One region of the Streptomyces sp. NPDC006743 genome, then DNA from elsewhere that is predicted to be linked to it. Evidence: riboswitches for the same ligand, from Rfam matches in the RefSeq annotation. Region 1 holds a riboswitch; the other holds the start of a gene.

Region 1 (4,204 bases):
AGCCAGATCGCGAAGCCGACCGTCGAGGAGTACAAGGAGATCACGAGCGGCCACGGCCACCACTGATCACTGACCCCTGAGCGTCGCCACGCCAGGCCGAAGGGCCCCGTCCTCCCCCAAGCTCAGAAGAGCAGGGGGTGCCCCAATCCCGGACGGGGCCCTTCGCCGTGCCCGGGGCTGGATAGGGTGGACATCGGTACGAGAGATAGCGTCCGGGAGCCCCGGGCACCGATTCAGGAGCGGCTTATGAGCGCTGTGACCCCCGCTGGAGGCGACACCGCGGCGGGCCGTTCCTGGCCCCGGATGCTGAACGGTCTGCTGGAGGGCCGGGACCTGGTCGCCGACGACACCGCCTGGGCCATGGACCGGATGATGGGCGGCGAGGCGACCGACGCCCAGATCGCGGCCTTCGCGGTGGCCCTGCGCGCCAAGGGCGCCACCGTCGAGGAGATCACCGGCCTCGTCCGCACGATGTACGAGCACGCCAACGTGATCCAGGTGCCCGGCGCCACCGTCGACATCGTCGGCACCGGCGGCGACGGCGCCAAGACGGTGAACATCTCCACCATGTCCTCGATCGTCGTCGCGGGCACCGGCGCGAAGGTCGTCAAGCACGGCAACCGGGCAGCGTCCTCCGCCTCCGGCGCCTCCGACGTCCTGGAGAAGCTCGGCGTCAACCTCGACCTGACGCCGCGGCGGGTGGTCGAGGTCGCCGAGGAGGCCGGGATCACGTTCTGCTTCGCGGTGAAGTTCCACCCGGCGCTGCGCCATGTGGGCGCCGCCCGCGGGCAGTTGGGCATCCGCACGGTGTTCAACCTGCTCGGTCCGCTGACCAACCCGGCCAAGGTGAAGGCCCAGGCGGTCGGCGTCGCGGTGGCGCACGAGGCGCCGATCGTGGCGGGCGTCTTCGCCGAACGCGGCAACTCCTCCCTGGTCTTCCGCGGCGACGACGGGCTCGACGAGCTGACCACCACCGCGACCTCGCGGGTGTGGATCGTCCGGGACGGCAAGGTCACCGAGGAGGCCTTCGACCCGCGCGACGTCGGCCTGGACCTGGTGCCGGTGGAGGCGCTGCGCGGCGCGGACGCCTCCTACAACGCCGAGGTCGCCCGCCGGCTGCTGGAGGGCGAGAGCGGCCCCGTGCGGGACGCCGTCCTGCTGAACTCGGCGGCGGCCCTGGTCGCCCTGGAACCGGGCTCGGGGACGCTGGCGGAGCAGATCCGGGCCGGGATGGAGAAGGCCGCCGAGTCGATCGACTCCGGGGCGGCCCGGCGCACGCTGGAGCGCTGGGTGGCCGCCAGCAACGCCTGAGCCGTGCGGCGCGGCGCGGGGCGCGGTCCACGATCCGGACCGCGCCTTGCGCCGGGAAGATCGTGTGGCAAGATGTTGGACCAGGTCATGAGTGACAGCCATGTGGCCCCGGCCGGCTGTCCGGCAACCCTCCGTCCGTGGCGGGGTGCCCCGGGTGAAGACCAGGTCGTAGGCAGCGAGGTCTACGGCAAGCGCGGACCCCTCGCATCACCAGGGGTCCTGGTCGTACGAGGGAGCCTTCCGTGAGCAACCGAATGCGTTAGGGCGACCGGCCCCGAGGCCGCAGAGCCCCGCCTCCGCACACCTCTTCTCACTCCACCACGCTGGAGCCCTGTCCGCTCGCGTGGTGGATTCGCCCTGCTTTCACGGGAGTTCACCCATGTCTGTCTCCACCGTCGCCGCCGACCAGTCCGTTTGTGCCCCGCTGCCCGTTCTGGGACGGGATGTGACCGTGCCGCTGGTGACCGGCGGCGAGGTCACCTACGCGGCCCTCGACTACGCGGCCAGCGCCCCCGCGCTCCAGCGGGTCTGGGACGACGTGGCCGCGTACGCCCCCTACTACGGCAGTGTCCACCGCGGGGCCGGCTACCTCTCGCAGCTCTCCACCGACCTGTTCGAGAACGCCCGCCGCACCGTCGCCGGGTTCCTCGACTGCCGCGCGGACGACCAGGTGGTGTTCACCCGCTCCACCACCGACTCCCTCAACCTGCTGGCCCGCGCCGTCCCGGCCGACTGCCGGGTGTTCGTCTTCGAGACCGAGCACCACGCGTCCCTGCTGCCCTGGCGCGACGCGCAGGTGACCTACCTCAACGCCCCGCGCACCCCGGAGCAGGCCGTGGCGACCCTGGAACGGGCGCTGGCCGACCGCGAGCCCCACGGCCCCGCCCTGGTCTGCGTCACCGGCGCCTCCAACGTCACCGGCGAGCTGTGGCCGGTGCGGGAGCTGGCCGCCGCCGCCCACGCGCACGGTGCCCGGATCGTCCTGGACGCCGCCCAGCTCGCCCCGCACCACCCGGTGTCGGTCAAGGACCTCGACGTCGACTGGGTCGCCTTCTCCGGGCACAAGCTGTACGCCCCCTTCGGCTCCGGTGTGCTGGCCGGGCGCGCGGACTGGCTGCGGGAGGCCGAGCCGTACCTCGCGGGCGGCGGCGCCAGCCGCCGGGTGACGCGGCGCGCGGACGGGGGAGTGGAGGTGCAGTGGCACGACAGCGCCGCCCGCCACGAGGCCGGCTCGCCGAACGTCATCGGCGCCTACTCGATCGCGGCGGCCTGCAAGGCGCTGACCGAGGCCGGGTTCGACACGCTGGTGGCCCGCGAGCAGTACCTCATCGGCAAGGTGCGCGACGGGCTGGCCGGGGTGCCCGAGGTGAAGGTGCTCTCCCTGTTCGGGGACGACGCCCCGCGGGTCGGCGTGCTCTCCTTCGTGGTGGCGGGCTGGAACAGCTCGCACTTCGCCGCCGCGCTCTCCGCCGAGTACGGCATCGGGGTCCGCGACGGCCTGTTCTGCGCCCACCCGCTGGTGCGCACCCTGCTCGGCAGCGACCCGCAGACCCAGGGCGAGTGCGGCGCCCCCGAGGCCGCGCCCGGCGAGAAGTCCCTCAACGCCATCCGCGTCAGCTTCGGCGCCGGCACCCCCGACGAGCACGTGGAGCGCTTCGTGGCGGCGGTGCGGGAGCTGGTGGCCGAGGGCGCGAAGTGGACGTACCGCACCGAGGACGGCCGCTGCGTGCCCGCCGTGTGAGGACCCGCGTCCCGTGGCCGGTGACGAGCCGGCGCTGTGCCGCGGGAGGCCGCGGCGGACGGTGCTCCGGGGGCGGCGGTCGGACGGTCAGGAGTCCAGCCCGATCGCGAACGCCGCCTCCAGGTCGTGCTGCGAGTACGTGCGGAAGGCGACGTGCGTGTCCGTGGCCTCCACGCCGGGGATCTTGCTGATCCGGCCGGGGATGATCTCCGCCAGGTCCTCGTGCCGGCCCACCCGCACCATGGCGATCAGGTCGTAGGTGCCGGTGACGGAGAAGACCTCGCTCACGCTCTCCAGCGAGGCGATCCGCTCGGCGATCTCGGGGATCCGGTCCACGCTGGTCTTGATGAGGACGATCGCGGTGATCACGGCTGGTTCTCTCCCTCGGGGGCCGGAGCAGGGGTGGCCTTCACTCTAGTCGGCCGCCCGAACCTGGCCCACGCGTAGCCGAAGCCGAGCGCGAAGCCGATGACGTGGGCCAGGTAGGCCACGCCGGGCCCGTCGGGGGCCCGGCCGGCGGCCAGCCACTGCAGGGCGGCCCAGAAGGGCAGGACGACCCAGGCGGGCAGGCGCAGCGGCAGGAAGAAGAGGAACGGCAGCACGCTGGTGACCCGGGCCCGGGGGAACAGGTAGAGGAAGGCGCCGAGGACCGCCGAGATCGCCCCCGAGGCCCCGACCAGGGTCTGGCCGGAGTCCGCGTGGGCGCCGGCGTACCCCAGCAGGGCCAGGTAGCCGCAGCCGAGGTAGAACAGCGTGAACTCGACGCGGCCCAGGCGTTCCTCCGTCAGCGCGCCGAAGACGTGCAGGAAGAGCATGTTGCCGAGCAGGTGCACCCAGCTGCCGTGCACGAACAGGGCCGTGGCGGGGGTGAGCGCGGCCCGGGCGGAGCCCGTGAACAGGTCGGCGGGGATCACGCCCCAGCGCCGGAAGTAGGCCTGCTGGGCCTGGAGCAGGGTGTCCCCGGTGCCGTGGGCGGGGAGGAGTCCGGCGGCCGGGCTGATCGCGAAGGCGGCGCAGCACAGGACGATCAGGGCGGTCGTCACCGGCGCCGATGTGGACCGGACCGCCCTGAGTGCCCTGACCGTCCGGGCGGCCACCGCGTTCCTGGAGCTGATCATGTGTACAGAGCATGACGTAACAGGACGCATCCGC
Region 2 (4,204 bases), on a different contig from region 1:
GTTGTAGGCCTCGTACGAAGCCCACTGGCGCCGGAACTCCGCGTCGAAGACGGGCTCCAGCGGGGTCTGGTAGAGCATGTGGTGGACGAACCACAGCACCGAGTTGGCGATGCCGTTGTAGGCGTCGGAGAAGACGTCCGGGGCGATGTCGAGCATCCGGACCCGCTGGCCGCCGGTGTCCTCGGCCGGCAGCCGCCGGCCGTCCTCGAAGCGCCGTACGGCCTCCCGGTCGGCGTCGCCGAGCGCGGCGCACACCCAGACCGCGCCCGCGTCCGGGCCGATCGCGGACAGGCCGGAGACCAGCCCTCCGCCGCCGCGTTTCGCGTGCAGGGAGCCGTCCTCGCGCAGCTCGTACGAAACCGGCCCGCGATTGGACGCGACCAGCACTTCGGCACCGTGCGTTGCAGCCATGGTCCTCAACCTAGCCCGGCTTTCGAACGCTCAAACGTACGCGGCGGCGCCCCGCCGGCGCGGCGGGTCCGGTCCCGGCCACCCGCCCGGCGGCGGCCCGCACCCGGGCGCGGTCACCCGGCCGGGGCCCGCGCCGGGTCCCGGCGACGTGCTCCCGCCGTCCGCTTCGGGTCAGGCCACCCGGCGGGCCGCGTACTCCGCGATCTCCGTCATCGGGGGGCGTTCCTCGGTGTCCACCGAGTACGTACGCGGCTCGAAGCCGTCCGCGCCGCGCTCGAACTGCGTGAGCGAGGGGCGGAGCAGGTGGCCGCGGGCCAGGCGGAGCTGGGCCGTGCGGTAGATCGCGGCGGACATCCGCCCGAGCGCCTGCCCGTCCTGGTGGCGGTGGATGCGCTCGCCCACGTCCACCTGGGCGAGCGCGTCCAGGCCGACCAGGTGCAGCGCGTCGACGAGCATGCCCAGCTCGACGCCGTACCCGACCGGGAACGGCAGTTGCTCCAGCAGCGAGCGGCGGGCCGCGTACTCACCGCCGAGCGGCTGCACGAATCCGGCCAGCTGCGGCCAGTGCATGTTGAGCAGCGGCCGGGCCATCAGCTCGGTGACCCGGCCGCCCTGCCCGGCGGCGGTGCCCAGCGGACGGTCGTACATCGCCTTGACCAGCTGCACCTCCGGATCGGTGAGCAGCGGCCCGACGATGCCGGTGACGAAGTCGGCGGAGAACTCCCGCAGGTCGGCGTCGACGAAGCAGACGACGTCCCCGCGGGTCACCAGCAGCGAGCGCCACAGCACCTCGCCCTTGCCGGGCACCGCGGGGATGCGGGGGAGGATCGCGTCGCGGTGCACCACCCGGGCGCCCGCCGCGGCGGCCACCGCCGAGGTCCGGTCGGTGGAGCCGGAGTCGACCACGACGAGTTCGTCGACCAGCGGGACCCGCGCCATCAGGTCGCGGCGGATCACGGAGACGATGTCGCCGACCGTCTCCTCCTCGTTCAGCGCGGGCAGCACGACGCTGACCGAGGAGCCGCTCGCGCGTTTGGCGGCCAGTACGCCGTCGAGCGGCCGATCGGCGACGGACCAGGACCGTGTCCTCAGCCAGCGCTCGACTTCTTCCAGCACGGTCGGTGACTCCTCACTCCTGCTCGGATCGCTGCGGCCCGCTGCCCGGCCCGGATCACATCATCGTGTGATCTGTCTCGCGGTTCGGACGTCCGTCTCGCCCCGTCCTGGCCGTCGGTTACAGTCTTGAACAACGCGGACGACGCTCGCATGCCGGGGTCGCCGCGACCTGCCACCGCGTGATCGCGCGGCAGGACACAACAGCAGGACCACAACCGAATACCGCTCATCCAGAGGGGCAGAGGGACACGGCCCGATGAAGCCCCGGCAACCCTCCAGCCGGTCTCGTACCGACGGATCGCTGTACGTCAGCCGTCCGCTCGCCACCGCGGGGCTCCCGGCTAGGGAAGGTGCCAAATCCGTCTCACGGCGAGATGCGTCGTGAGGAAGATGAGGAGAAAGGGCCTCGCCTCCATGGCTGTGCAGACAGTTGCCACCAGCACCGACACCCCCTCCGTCGATCTCGGCCCCGCCGCCGCGCTCAGCTGCCGCGAGTGCGGCCACCGCGTGCCGCTGGGCCCGGTCTTCGCCTGCGAGGAGTGTTTCGGCCCGCTGGAGATCGCCTACGACTTCTCGGGCCACGACACCGAGGAACTGCGCAAGAGGATCGAGGCCGGTCCGGCGAACATCTGGCGCTACGCCCCGCTGCTGCCCGTCCCCGCCGACGTGGCCGGCAAGCCGAACCTCAACCCCGGCTGGACCAAGCTCGTCCAGGCGGACCACCTCGCCGCCGAGATCGGCGTCGACACCGGCAGGCTCTTCGTCAAGGACGACTCCGGCAACCCGACGCACTCCTTCAAGGACCGGGTCGTCGCCCAGGCCCTGGAGGCCGCGCGCGCCTTCGGCTTCACCACCCTGTCCTGCTCCTCCACCGGCAACCTGGCCGGTGCCGTCGGCGCCGCCGCCGCCCGCGCCGGCCTGCGCTCGTGCGTGTTCATCCCGCACGACCTGGAGCAGGGCAAGGTCGTCATGGCCGCGATCTACGGCGGCGAGCTCGTCGGCATCGAGGGCAACTACGACGACGTGAACCGGTTCTGCTCCGAGCTGATCGGCGACCCGGCCGGCGAGGGCTGGGGCTTCGTCAACGTCAACCTGCGGCCGTACTACGCCGAGGGCTCCAAGACGCTGGCGTACGAGATCTGCGAGCAGCTCGGCTGGCGGCTGCCGGACCAGATCGTCGTCCCGATCGCCTCCGGCTCGCAGCTCACCAAGGTCGACAAGGGCCTGCGCGAGCTGATCGCGCTCGGGCTGGTCGAGGACAAGCCGTACAAGATCTTCGGCGCGCAGGCCGAGGGCTGCTCGCCGGTGTCCACCGCCTTCAAGGCCGGGCACGACGTCGTCCGGCCGCAGAAGCCGGACACCATCGCCAAGTCCCTCGCCATCGGCAACCCCGCCGACGGGCCGTACGTGCTGGACATCGCGCGCCGCACCGGCGGAGCGGTGGAGGATGTGACGGACGCGCAGATCGTCGACGCGATCAAGCTGCTCGCCCGCACCGAGGGCATCTTCGCGGAGACCGCGGGCGGTGTGACGGTCGGTGTCACGAAGAAGCTGGTCGAGGCCGGCGTCCTCGACCCGACGAAGACCACCGTCGTCCTGAACACGGGTGACGGCCTGAAGACCCTGGACGCGGTGGCCGGCACCGGTCTGACCGCCACCATCCGCCCGACCCTGGACTCCTTCCGAGAGGCTGGCCTCGCATCATGAGCGTGACCGTTCGCATCCCCACCATCCTGCGCACCTACACCGGCGGACAGGCCGAGGTGAGCGCCGAGGGCGCCACGCTCGCCGATGTGATCTCCGACCTGGAGAAGAACCACACGGGCATCGCCGCGCGCGTCCTGGACGACCAGGGCAAGCTGCGCCGCTTCGTCAACGTCTACGTCAACGACGACGACGTGCGTTTCGAGCAGGGCCTCCAGACCGAGACCCCGGACGGCGCCGGCGTCTCGATCATCCCGGCGGTCGCCGGCGGCTGACCATTACCGTAGGTAATGTCGATCACCGAGCGTGCCGTGAATTGCCCCCTCCGCGAGAGAAGCGGAGGGGGCAATTCCATGTGATTGAGCGCGGTAGAGTTGGGGAACACGCCCCGGATCTTCCGGATGAGCGCCTGTGGATTCCTGCCGCCCGCCGATGAGAAGCAGCCAAAATGCGCGGGTATTCTGCGGCATTTGCCTTGTTTTGCGGGGCCCGACTTGCCCGGGGATCGACTGAATTCTCGTCACATTCCGGACCGCTCCCGCCCGGAATTCTCGTCCGATTGACCTGTTGCAGACGGCAGTTGGACAGATACATTCAGCCGCGGTCGACGCGTTCCGGCGCACGCCCCCGATCCACGGGGGGTGAGGTCTGACCCGGATCCGCGAAGTGCGGATCTGTGCAAGGGCCAGTAATAGGGGAGTTAGGCATGGCTCAGGGCACCGTCAAGTGGTTCAACGCGGAGAAGGGGTACGGCTTCATCGCGGTCGACGGTGGTGCGGACGTCTTCGTCCACTACAGCGCGATCCAGATGGACGGCTACCGCACGCTGGAAGAGGGCCAGCGGGTCGAGTTCGAGATCTCGCAGGGTCAGAAGGGCCCGCAGGCCGACATGGTTCGCGTCACCGCCTGAACGTACGTCACACGAAGGGCCCACACCTCCACGGGGGTGTGGGCCCTTCGTCCGTTCCCGCCC

What was found. Region 1 has a riboswitch for S-adenosylmethionine ahead of ABZ719_RS02335 (aminotransferase class V-fold PLP-dependent enzyme). Riboswitches for the same ligand answer to the same signal wherever they lie in the genome.
Region 2: it holds a riboswitch for S-adenosylmethionine, as region 1 does, so the genes downstream of both, thrC (threonine synthase) here and ABZ719_RS02335 (aminotransferase class V-fold PLP-dependent enzyme) in region 1, are expected to answer to the same signal.

The regions. Positions count from the first base shown of each region.
Region 1 is NZ_JBEYJA010000002.1:188,698-192,901, forward strand. Features, by position in the region: gene ABZ719_RS02325 (ubiquinol-cytochrome c reductase cytochrome b subunit) at 1-66, shown strand, start outside; gene trpD (anthranilate phosphoribosyltransferase) at 247-1,311, shown strand; SAM riboswitch class IV at 1,395-1,511, shown strand; gene ABZ719_RS02335 (aminotransferase class V-fold PLP-dependent enzyme) at 1,691-3,052, shown strand; gene ABZ719_RS02340 (Lrp/AsnC ligand binding domain-containing protein) at 3,140-3,421, opposite strand; gene ABZ719_RS02345 (rhomboid family intramembrane serine protease) at 3,418-4,170, opposite strand.
Region 2 is NZ_JBEYJA010000004.1:188,813-193,016, reverse strand. Features, by position in the region: gene ABZ719_RS05460 (trehalose-6-phosphate synthase) at 1-411, opposite strand, end outside; gene ABZ719_RS05455 (glucosyl-3-phosphoglycerate synthase) at 583-1,527, opposite strand; SAM riboswitch class I at 1,751-1,924, shown strand; gene thrC (threonine synthase) at 1,942-3,234, shown strand; gene ABZ719_RS05445 (MoaD/ThiS family protein) at 3,231-3,506, shown strand; gene ABZ719_RS05440 (cold-shock protein) at 3,938-4,141, shown strand.